Regions from separate parts of the Pseudomonas sp. N-1-13 genome, predicted to be linked through region 2. Evidence: predicted binding sites of a transcription regulator. Region 2 holds the regulator's gene; each other region holds the start of a gene.
What was found. The regulator FliA, encoded in region 2, starts transcription of late flagellar genes. The targets are predictions, from matches to a motif close to CTAAAGTTTNNNNNNNNNNNGCCGNTAA.
Positions count from the first base shown of each region.

Region 1 (3,397 bases), 1.2 Mb from region 2:
CTTCCTGGCTGTCTTGCATGGCGAGGGCTGCCTGACGGCTGCCCTGTTGCAGCTTGGCGATGATCTGCTGGATTTCCGTGGTGGACGTCGAGGTCTTTTGCGACAGGGTCCGGACTTCGTCCGCCACTACCGCAAAACCGCGTCCCTGCTCCCCGGCCCGGGCGGCCTCGATGGCGGCGTTGAGGGCCAGCAGGTTGGTTTGTTCGGCGATGCTGTTAATGACGTCCAGCACCTGGCCGATCTGTTGCGCCTGCTCGGCCAGGCCTTGCACGGTTTCGTTGGTCAAGTTGAGGCGACCGGCCAACTCGACAATCTCCTCGCGGCTCTGGTCAACGGTGCTGCGCCCGCGGCTGACCTGTTCACTGGCTTGGCCGGCCCGTTGTACCGTCTGGCCGACATGCCCGGCAATGCTGTCCATGGCCTGGACCAGATGGCCAATCGCGCCGCTCATCTGTGCCACCTCATTGAGCTGATGCCTGGCGCCGTGTTCCAGTGTCTGACCGACTTGAGAAAGGTCCTGACCCAAGTCCGAAAGGTTGCGGGTATCGCGAACCACGCCGTCTACCAGGTTGGTGATCTGCTGCAGGAAATGATCGAAACGCTCGGACGAAGAGACTTTGTCCCCCCGGTTGCGCTGGGTCTGGGTGTCACTGCTCAACTGCATGGCGGCGGCCAGCACTTTGTCGAGCACATCCTGGTTTTCCGTGGCATCGGCCAGGCTCTGGTTCGCCAGGTAAATCAGGATCACGCTTTCCACCACCACGTAGAAGGCGTGGATGAAAATCATGGTCCAGCCGCCATGGTTGGCCATGACGAACACCGGATAACCCTGGTGCTGAAGCCAGTGAAAACCGACGTGGTGAATAGCGATAGTGGCGGCGGCCACGATGATCGGCAGCCAGTCACGGTAGAACGTCAGCACCGCCAACAGTACGAAAATCCCGAAGTGGAACTCGATCACGCCATGGGTCTGGTTGATGTGCAAGGCGGCCATGACCATCAGCGCCACGGCGATGACACAGCGCATGGCCCGGGTGCCGCCCAGGCCGCGATAAAGCACGGTGGTCAGCAGACAGGTCGTCGCCCCTATCAGCAGCGCCTGGCTGAAGGTGGAGTGCAGGAAGGCCAGGCACAGGGAGTAGACAAAAGTGAGCCAGAGTAACCCCAGCATGATGCGATCAGCTTTACGGTAGTGATCGTTAAAGCGCACGGGCGATGTCATGGGGGCTGTCCTTTTCGGGGGGCTTGGAGGGTCCGTTACCAATGCTGGCTTCAAGCCTTATCGGCGTGTCGGAATCGAACTGTAGCCGATTCCTCCTGGTTAGTGGCACTACGCCATCTTCCTTTTTTCACTGATCTTTGCTTTATGATGTTCGCCATCTCATTCCCAGACCTGATGGAACCCCCATGACTTTCGATTTCGACACGGTATTGGAGCGCCACGGTACCGGTAGCACCAAGTGGAGTCGCTACCCCGCTGACGTGTTGCCCATGTGGGTGGCTGATATGGACTTCCCTGCTCCGCCGGTGGTCATCGACGCACTGCACAAACGCCTCGAACACCCCATGCTCGGCTACAGCGTGGCCCAGGACTCGCTGCGCGCCGCCATCGTTGCGGACCTCTGGAACAAGTACGCCTGGCGCGTCGAGCCTCAGCAGATCGTCTTCCTGCCGGGTGTCGAACCAGGCTTCAACATGGCGCTGCACGCCTTGGTGGAGCCTGCGCAGAACGTTGTGGTACAGGTGCCCAATTACCCGCCGCTGCGCAATGCCCCTGCTCACTGGCAACTGAACAAGGTTGAACTGCCGTTCAACCCGCTCAACGGCGAATTCCACACGCCCCTGGCCGCGCTGCGTGACGCGTTGCAGGGTGGCGGTGCGCTGTTGCTGAGCAACCCTCACAACCCGTTGGGCAAGGTGTTTGCCCGGGGAGAACTCAAGGCCGTGGCGGATATCTGCCTGGAGCAGAATGCCTGGATCATCTCTGACGAAATCCATGCCGAGCTGTGCTTCGACGGTCGTGTGCACATCCCCACCGCCACCCTCAGCCCGGAGATTGCCGAGCGCACCATCACCCTGATGTCGGCCAGCAAGGCCTACAACATTGCCGGGCTGAAAACTTCATTCGCCATCATCCAGAACGCCAAGGTCCGCGAGCGGGTTAACAGTGCCCGGGCCGGCATGGTCGACAGCGTCAACGCCCTGGGCCTTGAAGCGACCCGCGCGGCCTACAGCGAAGCTGGCCCGTGGCTGGAAGAATTGAAGGCTTACCTGCAAGCCAACCGCGACTATCTGGTCGACGCCGTAAAGACCCGCCTGCCGGGCATCACCATGACCGTGCCCCAGGGCACTTACCTGGCCTGGCTGGATTGCTCGGGATTGGGGCTGGACGACCCGCAGGGCTTTTTCCTGAAGCAAGCCAAGGTAGGCCTGAGTGCCGGACTGGATTTCGGTGACGATGCCGGACAGTTCGTGCGCTTGAACTTCGGCTGCCCACGCAAGCTGCTGGAGGAAGGAATTGCGCGGATGGAGCGAAGCTTGAAGGCCAGGGGCTGATTTCTCCAGGTGACCGGAGCTCATCTGTGGCGAGGGGATAAATCCCCGCTGGGCTGCGCAGCAGCCCCAATGAAAAGCCATGAGATGAGCCTGACACACCGAGTGAACTGTTTTAGGGCTGCTGCGCAGCCCAGCGGGGATAAATCCCCTCGCCACAAATAGGTCCACTCCAGAAACAGAGTGCTCAGTTACTCATCCATATCCGGCGCATAAACAAAGCACAACTTGTTCCCCTCCGGATCGCGGCAATAGGCCCCGAAATACCCTTCTGAATACTGGGGCCGCGGGCCCGGCGGGCCTTCGTCGGTGCCGCCCAGGGCGATGGCCTGCGCCCAGGCGGCCTGTACGGTGTGCGGCGAATCGGCGGCGAAACTCACTTGCATGCCATTGCCCCAGGTCGCGGGCAAACCATTGAACGGTAATTGCACGAATACCTGGGGCCAACGCTTGCCGGGTTGATGCCAGCCTTCTCCCGGCGGGCCCGAGTCGTTTTCGCTGGGCAGGCGCACCAACCCCAGGCAGCCCAGCACAGCATCATAAAACGCGACCATTGCTGGCAGGTCCCGCGCGCCAATCTGTATGTGACTGAACATCTGTCCGGCTCCTTATCTGCATTCGTCCAACATTAGCCGATGTTGATTCGCGATTGGCAAAAGGGCTCGGACCTCGCTCATCGCTCGGCCCGAAATCCGAGCGAACTCTGCCTGAAGGCCCACAGTCCACCCTCCATCGACTACACATCCAGCATGGAGAATGTCATGACTGACTACCCTACCCCGCCGTTCCCAAAACAAAGCCAACCGGTGCCCGGCACTCAACGCAAGATGGACCCGTATCCAGA
Region 1 covers NZ_JBYNRI010000001.1:2,760,782-2,764,178, forward strand. The annotation lists gene AC3I65_RS12505 (methyl-accepting chemotaxis protein) at 1-1,222, opposite strand, end outside; gene AC3I65_RS12510 (MalY/PatB family protein) at 1,408-2,556, shown strand; gene AC3I65_RS12515 (VOC family protein) at 2,745-3,149, opposite strand; gene AC3I65_RS12520 (SDR family oxidoreductase) at 3,315-3,397, shown strand, end outside.
Region 1: the regulator FliA is predicted to act here: its motif matches at 1,280-1,307, upstream of AC3I65_RS12505 (methyl-accepting chemotaxis protein).

Region 2 (3,397 bases):
TTCGCATCGTGCCGGCTGCCTCGGGCACCCAGAGCATGGTTCACCTGACCCCGGCTCAACACGCCGGCCTGATCCAGGCCTTCAGCGACATCGGTGACAACCTCGATGTGCTGGTGATCGACACCGCTGCCGGTATCGGTGATTCGGTCGTCAGTTTCGTACGCGCTGCCCAGGAAGTCTTGCTGGTGGTCTGCGACGAACCGACGTCCATCACCGACGCCTATGCCCTGATCAAGTTATTGAACCGTGACTACGGCATGAACCGCTTCCGCGTCCTGGCCAACATGGCCCAGAGCCCGCAGGAAGGTCGCAACCTGTTCGCCAAGTTGACAAAGGTCACGGATCGTTTCCTGGACGTCGCCCTACAATACGTCGGCGCTGTGCCCTACGACGAAAGCGTACGCAAGGCCGTCCAGAAGCAACGTGCGGTTTATGAAGCCTTTCCCCGTTCCAAATGCGCACTGGCGTTCAAGGCTATTGCCCAGAAGGTTGATACCTGGCCACTGCCAGCCAACCCTCGCGGGCATCTGGAGTTTTTCGTCGAGCGTCTCGTGCAACAAACAGCAGGGCCCGTGTTATGACAGCCAGCGGTTACAACCATCTCTACAAGAAATCGGCACGGGACGCCCAGTACGAATTGATTGAGCGATACGCGCCTCTGGTCAAGCGTATCGCCTATCACTTGCTGGCGCGGTTGCCGGCCAGTGTCCAGGTTGAAGACCTGATCCAGGCGGGCATGATCGGCCTGCTCGAAGTGTCGAACAAATACGACGCGAGCAAGGGCGCCAGTTTCGAGACCTATGCCGGTATTCGCATTCGCGGGGCGATGCTCGATGAAGTCCGTAAGGGTGATTGGGCGCCGCGTTCGGTGCATCGCAATACCCGCATGGTCAGTGACGCCATTCGCGCCATTGAAGCTAAAACCGGGCGTGACGCTAAAGATCACGAGGTTGCGGCCGAACTCCAATTGAGTCTCGATGATTATTACGGGATTTTGAACGATACCTTGGGCAGTCGCCTGTTCAGTTTCGACGACCTGCTGCAGGACGGCGAACACGAAGGGCTGCACGAGGACGGCGCGAGTGCTCACATGGAGCCATCGCGTGACCTGGAAGATGAGCGTTTCCAGAGCGCGCTGGCGGATGCGATTGCCAATTTGCCGGAGCGTGAGCGACTGGTCTTGGCGCTGTACTACGACGAAGAGCTGAACCTCAAGGAAATCGGTGAGGTCCTGGGTGTCAGCGAATCGCGGGTCAGCCAGTTACACAGCCAGTGCGCGGCCCGTTTGCGGGGGCGTTTGGGGGAGTGGCGAGCGCGCTGACAGCAGTGTGGGGACACTGCGAACGAGGCTGGCCTGGCATGTGCTGAGCCAGTCTTTCTCTGTTGTCCTCCAGACCGTTGTCGAGTGTTGTGCCGGATTGATTGAAATGGCGCGTTCAGGTGCTGGGCGCGTTTAAGACTGCTTGGAGGTCGAATTGGACAAGAACATGAAAATCCTCATCGTTGATGACTTCTCAACGATGCGGCGGATCATAAAAAACCTGTTGCGTGACCTTGGGTTCACCAACACGGTCGAGGCCGACGATGGCACCACTGCCATTCCGGTTCTCAACAGCGGAAGCATCGACTTTCTGGTGACTGACTGGAACATGCCCGGCATGACCGGTATCGACTTGCTGCGCCATGTGCGCGCCGACGAAAAACTCAAGCACCTTCCGGTGCTGATGGTCACTGCCGAAGCCAAGCGCGAGCAGATCATCGAAGCGGCCCAGGCCGGTGTGAACGGCTACGTGGTCAAACCCTTCACGGCCCAGGCGTTGAAAGAGAAGATCGAAAAAATCTTCGAACGCATCGGTTAACGGCGCCACGGGGGAGCTATGGATAACGAATCTTCAATGGGTGATTTCGAATCGACCCTGAAAAAACATGCCCGCGAACTGGTCGACAGCCTTGAGAAAGGCCGCTTTGGCGATGCGGTTCAAATGATCCATGAGCTCAACCAGACCCGTGACCGCGGTCTGTATCAGGAAGTGGGCAAGCTCACGCGTGAACTGCACAGCGCGATTGTCAATTTTCAGATCGATCCGAACATGCCGCAGGCCGAGGAGGTCTCGCAGATCACCGACGCGACCGAGCGTCTGGGTTATGTGGTCAAGCTGACCGAGGCCGCGGCCAACCGCACCATGGACCTGGTGGAGAACGCAACGCCGCTGGTCAATGGCCTGAGCGATGAAGCCCAGGCCTTGAGCACCGACTGGGGTCGCTTCATGCGGCGCGAAGTCGGGGCTGAAGAGTTTCGCGAGCTGGCCCGTCGGGTCGACGGTTTCCTGACGCGCAGTAGCGCCGAGAACCGCGCCGTGGCGAGCAACCTCAACGACATTCTGCTGGCTCAGGACTATCAAGACCTGACCGGCCAGGTGATCAAGCGGGTGACCCAACTGGTCACCGAAGTGGAAAGCAACCTGCTCAAACTGGTGTTGATGGCCAGCCAGGTAGACCGCTTTGCAGGCATCGAACACGACCGTGAAGCGATGCTCGCTGAAAAAGATCCACAAAAACATCTCTCTCAGGGTGAAGGTCCGCAAATTCATGCCGATAAAAGAGAAGACGTTGTGTCCGGTCAGGACGATGTGGACGATTTGCTGTCCAGCCTTGGATTTTAGGTTTTAGACCTCTAGGAGCACCCATTAATGAGCTTCGGCGCCGATGAAGAGATCCTTCAGGATTTCCTGGTTGAGGCCGGCGAGATTCTAGAGCAACTGTCCGAACAGCTGGTCGAGCTGGAAAGCCGACCTGATGATGCGGATCTGCTCAATGCAATTTTTCGCGGTTTCCACACTGTAAAAGGAGGCGCCGGCTTCCTCCAGCTCAATGAGCTGGTGGAGTGCTGTCACATTGCCGAAAACGTGTTCGACATCCTGCGCAAGGGTGAGCGTCGCGTTGACTCGGAATTGATGGACGTGGTGCTCGAAGCGCTGGATGCGGTCAACAGCATGTTCAGTGAAGTGCGCGAGCGCTCACCGATCACCGCTGCTACGCCTGAGCTGCTCGCCGCGCTGTCGCGCCTGGCCGAGCCGCAGTCGGCTGACGAAGCTGCACCGGTAGCCGCGCCAGTGGTTGAGGAACCGGTCGCCGAGGAATCAGGCGACATCACCGATAACGAATTCGAACAACTGCTGGACTCGCTGAACGCCGTCAAGGCTCAAGCCCAGGCTCCGGCAGCGCCTGCTGCGCCGGCCGCCGATGCCGCCGCCAGCGATGAAATCACCGACGCCGAGTTCGAGTCGCTGCTCGATCAGCTTCACGGCAAGGGCCAGTTCGCCGTGGATGCCGTCGCCCCCCCGAGTGCTCCGGCCGCCCCGAAAGCGGCGGGCGACAACTCCGATATCACCGACGA
Region 2 covers NZ_JBYNRI010000001.1:1,601,477-1,604,873, forward strand. The annotation lists gene fleN (flagellar synthesis regulator FleN) at 1-581, shown strand, start outside; gene fliA (RNA polymerase sigma factor FliA) at 578-1,321, shown strand; gene AC3I65_RS07370 (chemotaxis response regulator CheY) at 1,488-1,859, shown strand; gene AC3I65_RS07375 (protein phosphatase CheZ) at 1,878-2,663, shown strand; gene AC3I65_RS07380 (chemotaxis protein CheW) at 2,691-3,397, shown strand, end outside.

Region 3 (3,397 bases), 2.8 Mb from region 2:
TCGAAGAAACGTCGCCTGGAATCCAAGACCAAGCGCGGTTCGATCAAAGCCGGGCGCGGCAAGGTGGATTTCTAGTTTTTCTCCCGCTCCTGGCGATACTTCGGCGCCTGGCGGTACAGGTAGAGACTCAGCAACAACCCGCCCAAGGCCGCCAGCGCGGCGAACAAAAAGATCGAAGCAAAACCGAAACCTGCGGCAATCGCACCGGCCAACGGCCCGGTAATCCCCAGGGACAAGTCAATGAACAACGAATAGGCGCCCACCGCCGCGCCACGGCTGGAGGCGGGTACCAGGTTGACCGCTTCCACCCCCAGCGCCGGGAACACCAGGGAAAAACCGAAGCCGCTCAATGCCGCGCCGGCCAAGGCCCAGTGCGCATCCGGCGCCAGCCACAGCAACAACAACCCCAGGGTTTCCACCGACAGGCAGGCAATCGCCACCCGGAAGCCGCCCAGGCGGTTGATCAAATTACCGAACAGCAAGCGCGCGCCGATGAAGCTGGCGCCGAACAGGCTCAGGCACAGCACTGCGTTGTCCCACTGCTGCGTGGCGTAATACAGGGTGATGAACGTGGCGATGGTGCCAAAACCGATGGAGCCCAGGGCCAGGCCGCAGCCATGGGGCAGGACGCGTCCGAGAACATGCATGAAAGGCAGCCGTTCGCCAGTGACAATGGGCGCCGCCGTTTTCGGCCAGGCCAGCGCCAGCCCCAGCAACGCCAGCAAAATAATGCTGACGCCCATGCTCCACAGCCCCAGGGATTTCACCAGCCACACCCCCAACGGCGCGCCAATCGCCAGCGCGCCGTAGCTGGCGATACCGTTCCAGGAAATCACCTTGGCGGTGTTCGCCGCGCCGACCCGGCCGATGCCCCAGCCAATCGATCCCGAGCCTACCAGGCTTTCGGCGCTGCCCAGCACCAGGCGGCCGATCAGCAGGCTGATCAGGCTCAGCGTCGGTAGGTTTGACGTCCAGGCAGACGCCAGCATGAACACACCGCTCAGCCCGCAACCGGCGAGGCCGAACATGACCGCGCGCTTGCTCCCCAGGTTGTCGATGATCCGTCCGGCATAAGGACGACTGAGGAGGGTGGCCAGGTACTGGACGCTGATTACCAACCCGGCGATCACCGCGCCAAAACCCAGTTCGCCGTGGACGAACCCGGGCAACACGGCGAGGGGAATGCCGATATTCAGGTAGCCAATGAAAGTGAACAGAACGATGGAAACGACTTGCAGCGTGACCGCCAAGGGGCGCTGGGTATCTGGCATGGGTAAAGAGTCCACGGAGCAGCAGGATAGATAGGCTGCTTATGATAGCGGTGCCTGCGACCGTGAAGCGTGGAAAAGTAAAACTATTTGTCGGATGGCGCTGGGTTGCCGTCTTGTCCGGCCACCAGGTGCGTGGTGACCAATGCAGCGAGGGCGTTTTCTTCAGTGCCAAAACGTGCCAGCAGGGCGGCTTGTTTCTCTGGGGAAAGGCGCGTCCAGATATCGACCATCTTTTCGGCGGTGCCGATCAGGACGCTGGCTTGGGCTTCGCTGAAGGTAGGGTCATCGGTCATGGGGGGCTCAGGATTCAGGCAGTGTGGAAAGCGCATCTTAGCGCTTTCCACACGGTCTGGTCGTGCGGGTGAATCAGTCTTCGCTGTCGGCCTGGCGGCGTTCAGTGGCTTCTTTGGGCTCGGGTTGCTGGGCGTCTGGTTGCCCTCCGGCTTGTAGCGGGGTCGTCTGCTCAGTTTCGTGCAGGCTAGGGAAGGGGAGATTAGGAATCTCGTGCATATCGCGCTCCTCGCAAAGTCTGTTGGTAGATCTGGTAGATCCGCGCTTTTACAAAGCTTGGGCAGGATACAGCAGAAGAAATGACAAAAAGACTTTTAAGTTCCGTTGCGGCGACAAAAGGGCTTGTCTGGACAGGACATGTCCAATCATCAAACGCCCGCTACCGGTCGTCGCGAAGGCTCAAGAATACGCCCGGCGGGTCGATGGTTTGTACATATCCCGCATTCGGTTGCGACACTGCAAACCACGAACATGGAGGTCGGGACGTGTCGTCCGTGAGCTTGGCTCTTTCTTCTTTTCAAGAGATTTCCCTCCATGTTTCTACAAAAATCCCTGAGAGCGCAGATTCTCGCCTTGCTCAGTGGCAGCCTGCTGGCGATGTTGCTGATTGCCCTGGCGTCTTTCCATTTCCTCTCCAACGGCGTCCAGAACTATCGCAACCTGATCGATGGCCCGTTGCGTGCGTCGCAGTTGATCGATGAGGCCAACCTGCAATTCAAGGTGCAGGTCCAGGAATGGAAAAACGTTCTGCTGCGCGGCAAGCAGCCGGCAGACCTGGCTAAATACTGGAAGCAGTTCGAAGATCGTCAGCACGATGTCCAGGGTATTCTTGGCCAGTTGATCGCCCTTGAAGGGGTTGCGACACCCATCAAGACTCGGATCGAGGGTCTGCGAGACGAACACCGTCAATTGGGTGCGGCCTACCAGAAGGGCCGTGATGCGTTTGTGACGGCGGGCGGCGATGCGGCGGCGGGTGATGCGGCGGTCAAAGGTGTGGACCGCGCGGCCAGCGAGCAAATGAGTGCGCTGGTGGTGGAGTTGCGCAAACTTGCCGGCGAACAATCGGCGCAGATCAGTGCCGGTGCCGATCGCACGATTATGCTGGGCACCGTGATCATGCTGGTTTCCGGCCTGCTGATCGGGCTGTTCAGCCTGTGGCTGGTCAATCGCAACCTGGTGCAGCCGATCCGCAACCTGATCGAATACGTGACCCAACTGAGTCGCGGCCGTTTCGCCGAGCGGGTAGTCAGCAACCGGCAGGACGAATTGGGTGACCTGGCGCTGGCCGCCAATACCCTGCGCGACTTTCTCGCCGAAACCTTCTCGCGTCTGCAGCGCAGTGCCACGGAACTGGACAGTGCCAGCGGCGAGCTTAATGCCATCGCCAGCCTGATGAGCCAAGGCACCAGCGAGCAATTCGAACGCACCGACCAGGTGGCGACGGCGATGAACGAAATGTCCGCCACCGCCCAGGAAGTCGCTCGCCATGCCGCCGACGCGGCACAGGCCGCCGATGACGCCGATCACTCGGCGCAGCAGGGCGAGAAGGTCATGCAAGGGACCATTCATACCATCACCCGCATGCGCGGTGAAATCGCCAACACGGCCACAGTCATCCGCCAGTTGGAAACCGATAGCGGGCGCATTGGCAAGGTGCTGGAAGTCATCCGCGGTATCGCCGAGCAGACCAATCTGTTGGCCCTCAACGCTGCCATCGAAGCGGCCCGGGCTGGCGAGGCTGGACGCGGTTTCGCGGTGGTTGCCGATGAGGTGCGCAGTCTGGCCCAGCGCACCGCCTCGTCCATCATCGAGATCAACCAGATTATCCAGACCGT
Region 3 covers NZ_JBYNRI010000001.1:4,450,035-4,453,431, reverse strand. The annotation lists gene arfB (alternative ribosome rescue aminoacyl-tRNA hydrolase ArfB) at 1-75, shown strand, start outside; gene AC3I65_RS20030 (MFS transporter) at 72-1,271, opposite strand; gene AC3I65_RS20025 (hypothetical protein) at 1,355-1,600, opposite strand; gene AC3I65_RS20020 (hypothetical protein) at 1,638-1,781, opposite strand; gene AC3I65_RS20015 (methyl-accepting chemotaxis protein) at 2,097-3,397, shown strand, end outside.
Region 3: the regulator FliA is predicted to act here: its motif matches at 1,961-1,988, upstream of AC3I65_RS20015 (methyl-accepting chemotaxis protein).

Region 4 (3,397 bases), 1.5 Mb from region 2:
ATAGCCGGGCAGGGCGAATGGCAGCACCAGCAGGAACTGGCCGGCGGCCAGGACATTGGTTTCGGTCTGGCCGAACAGCAACAGTACCGGCTTGAGGTTCCACAACAGGAGCCCGGCCACCAACCCCATCAACCAGGCCAGCCACAACCCGGCCTGAGTCAGTCGGGTGGCGCCTTCGACATCACCGGCACCCTGCCGAATCGCCACCAACGTGCCCACCGCGGCGATCACACCGATGCAGAAAATCGACACGAATGAATAGGTCGCCGCTCCGAGCCCGCCGCCTGCCAGGGCCTCGGGACTCAGGCGCGCCATCATCAGGGTGTCGGTCAGGACCATCAGCATGTGCGCCAACTGCGAGGCAATCAACGGCCCTGCCAGCCGCAGGATAGCCCACAGTTCGATTCGCACCGGATGCCGCATGATCATCACACTCCATGTTCAAACAAGGCTGTAAAACGGCGATTCTCGGCGCTCTCAGCGGTTTGCACAAAAGGATAAAAGCGATCACTGGCATGATTAAAACTCATGCTGATAACTTTCTGATAGGGTGCGTAAATATCGCCATAGGAGCTTTTCCCGATGTCTCGTCGTCTCCCTCCTCTTTATGCGTTACGGGCATTCGAAGCGGCGGCGCGATACAGCTCGTTCACCCGGGCGGCCGAAGAACTATCGATTACTCAAAGTGCCGTCAGCCGGCATATTCGTACACTCGAAGAGCACTTTGCCTGTCGGCTGTTCCAGCGCAGTGGTCGCAACCTGCAGTTGACCGAAGCGGCGCGGTTGCTGCTACCGGGCGTGCGTGAGGGTTTCATGGCGCTGGAACGGGCCTGTCATACCTTGCACGGCGAAGATGGCATCCTGCGCATGAAGGCGCCGTCCACGCTGACCATGCGTTGGCTGTTGGCACGCCTGAGCCGCTTCCGGCATCTTCAGCCCGGCAATGAAGTGCAGCTGACCAGCGCCTGGATGGACGTCGATTCAGTGGACTTCAACACCGAGCCTTTCGATTGCGCGGTATTACTGGGCAACGGGCATTTTCCTAGCGACTGGGAGGCAAGCTTGCTGTTTCCCGAGGAGCTGATTCCGGTAGGCGCACCGAACCTGTTGAACGACCAGCCCTGGGATGTGGCGCGGTTGGCCAGCGCAGAATTGCTGCATCCCACGCCGGACCGTCGTGATTGGCGCAACTGGCTTTCGCGCATGGGTCTGTCCGATCAGGTCTCGCTCAAGGGCGGGCAGGTGTTCGATACGCTGGAACTGGGCATGATCGCCGCGGCGCGCGGCTACGGCGTGTCCATGGGTGATCTGTTGATGGTGGCCGAGGACGTGGCCCAAGGGCGCTTGAGTCTGCCATGGCCTACCGCCGTCGCCAGCGGCGAGCACTATTACCTCGTCTGGCCGAAAACCCGTCCAGGAGGTGAACGTTTGCGCCGTCTGAGCGATTTTCTCCAGGGCGAAGTGAAGGCCATGCAATTACCCGACGTAAAGCGTCTGGGCTGAATCGTTGAAGCGCCCGTGCTAGCCACTTGGCATTATTCCTTCCAAAGCGCTCAAGTATTCGGTTTCGCCGCCGAATGTGTGGGAGTAGTACTTTCGTATTAGAAAGGGACTGCCTACATATCACCCGAATAAAATTGCCGAGTGTGCGACGTGATCAGGATGATCCGGTCACTTGGCTAGGAGCCGTCATGTCTCAACCTCGTGCCCGAATCGCCTCACAGCTGGGCCTAGCCCTTGCCGTGATACTGGCGATCGTGATCTCCGGCAGCACCGTCTTTGCCCTGCGCTCGCTGGACTCCGCCAACCTCGCGACCCGTGAAGAACACCTGGCCAGCGAAGCGCGTCTGATGGCCGACCAGCTCAATACGTTCCATGGCACCCTGCGTGAAAGCACGCAGCGATTGAGCGGGCTGTTCGATAAACGCTTCAGCGCGGGGCTGAGCGTGCACCCGGATGAGCCGGTCGCGGTGGCAGGCGTGCAGGCTCCAACCCTGAGACTGGGCAGCGAAGTGCTGAACAACAACTTCAAGGAAGTTGATGAGTTCAGGCAGACGACCGCCGGAGTGGCGACAGTGTTCGTGCGTAGCGGCGACGATTTCATCCGCGTGAGCACTTCGTTGACCAAGCAGGACGGTTCGCGGGCGATCGGCACCTTGCTCGACCGTGCCGGCCCGGCTTATGCCCCGGTCATGAGTGGGCAGAGCTACATTGGTCGGGCCCTGCTTTTCGGGCGCTTCTACATGTCGCAGTACACCCCCGTACGCGATAGCAGCGGTAAGATCATTGCCGTGTTGTATGTGGGATTCGATTACACCGACGCACAGAACGCCCAGTTCGAGAACCTCAAGCGCTTCCGTATCGGTCAGACCGGTTCGCTGGCGGTACTGGATGAGCAAAACAAATGGTTGGTTCCGCCAGCGGGTGTGCAGGCGCTGGAGCAGGCGACCGGGACCATCAAGGAGTTGGTCAAGAAGCCAGGCAAAGGTGTGTTCTGGAGCGATACCGCTGAAGATTTCTACAGCGTTGCCGTGCCGTTCGAGGACGGTCCGTGGGCGGTGGTGGCGAGCATGCCGAAAGCCGAGATTCGCGCCGTGACCTGGAGTGTCGGTACGCAACTGGCTATCGGCAGCTTGCTGGCCATGTTGCTGGCCGTGGGCTCGGCGGTGTGGCTGCTGCGCAGCAAACTGGCCCCGCTGGGCGATCTGGTGCGCCAGGCCGAGGCGCTGGGCGCCGGCGACCTGAGCGTGCGTCTGAATGTGTCGAGCCACGACGAAATCGGTCAGTTGGCCCGTGCCTTCAACCAGATGAGCCAGGCCCTGTCGACCATGGTCGAACATATCCGCAAGGCCTCGCAAGAGGTCAACAGCCGCGCCCAGGCCCTGTCCGGGTTGTCCAGCGGGGCCTATGAGGGCATGGAGCAGCAGTCCGGCGAAATCACCAGCATGGCTGGCGCAGTGGAAGAGTTCAGCGCGACCTCGTTGAACATCGCCGATAACATGGGCAATACCGAACGCCTGGCCCAGGATAACGCCCAGCAAACCCGCATCGGTCGTACGTCGATGGATGAAGCATCCTCGTCGCTGGAGCAAATTGCTGGCGCACTGAACAGCACTGCCACGGTCATCAACACCTTGGGCCAGCGCTCCCAGGAAATCGGCGGCATCGTCGGGGTGATCACCTCGATCGCCGAGCAGACCAACCTGCTGGCGCTCAACGCGGCCATCGAAGCCGCCCGTGCGGGTGAGCAGGGTCGGGGCTTTGCCGTAGTGGCTGACGAAGTTCGTAGCCTGGCGTCCCGTACCCGTCAGGCCACTGACGAAATTTCCGGCATGATCAATAGCATCCAGCAGGAAACCGGTAACGCCATCAGTACGATGGAGAAAGGCAACTTGTT
Region 4 covers NZ_JBYNRI010000001.1:128,024-131,420, forward strand. The annotation lists gene AC3I65_RS00565 (NorM family multidrug efflux MATE transporter) at 1-423, opposite strand, end outside; gene AC3I65_RS00570 (LysR substrate-binding domain-containing protein) at 583-1,503, shown strand; gene AC3I65_RS00575 (methyl-accepting chemotaxis protein) at 1,692-3,397, shown strand, end outside.
Region 4: the regulator FliA is predicted to act here: its motif matches at 1,553-1,580, upstream of AC3I65_RS00575 (methyl-accepting chemotaxis protein).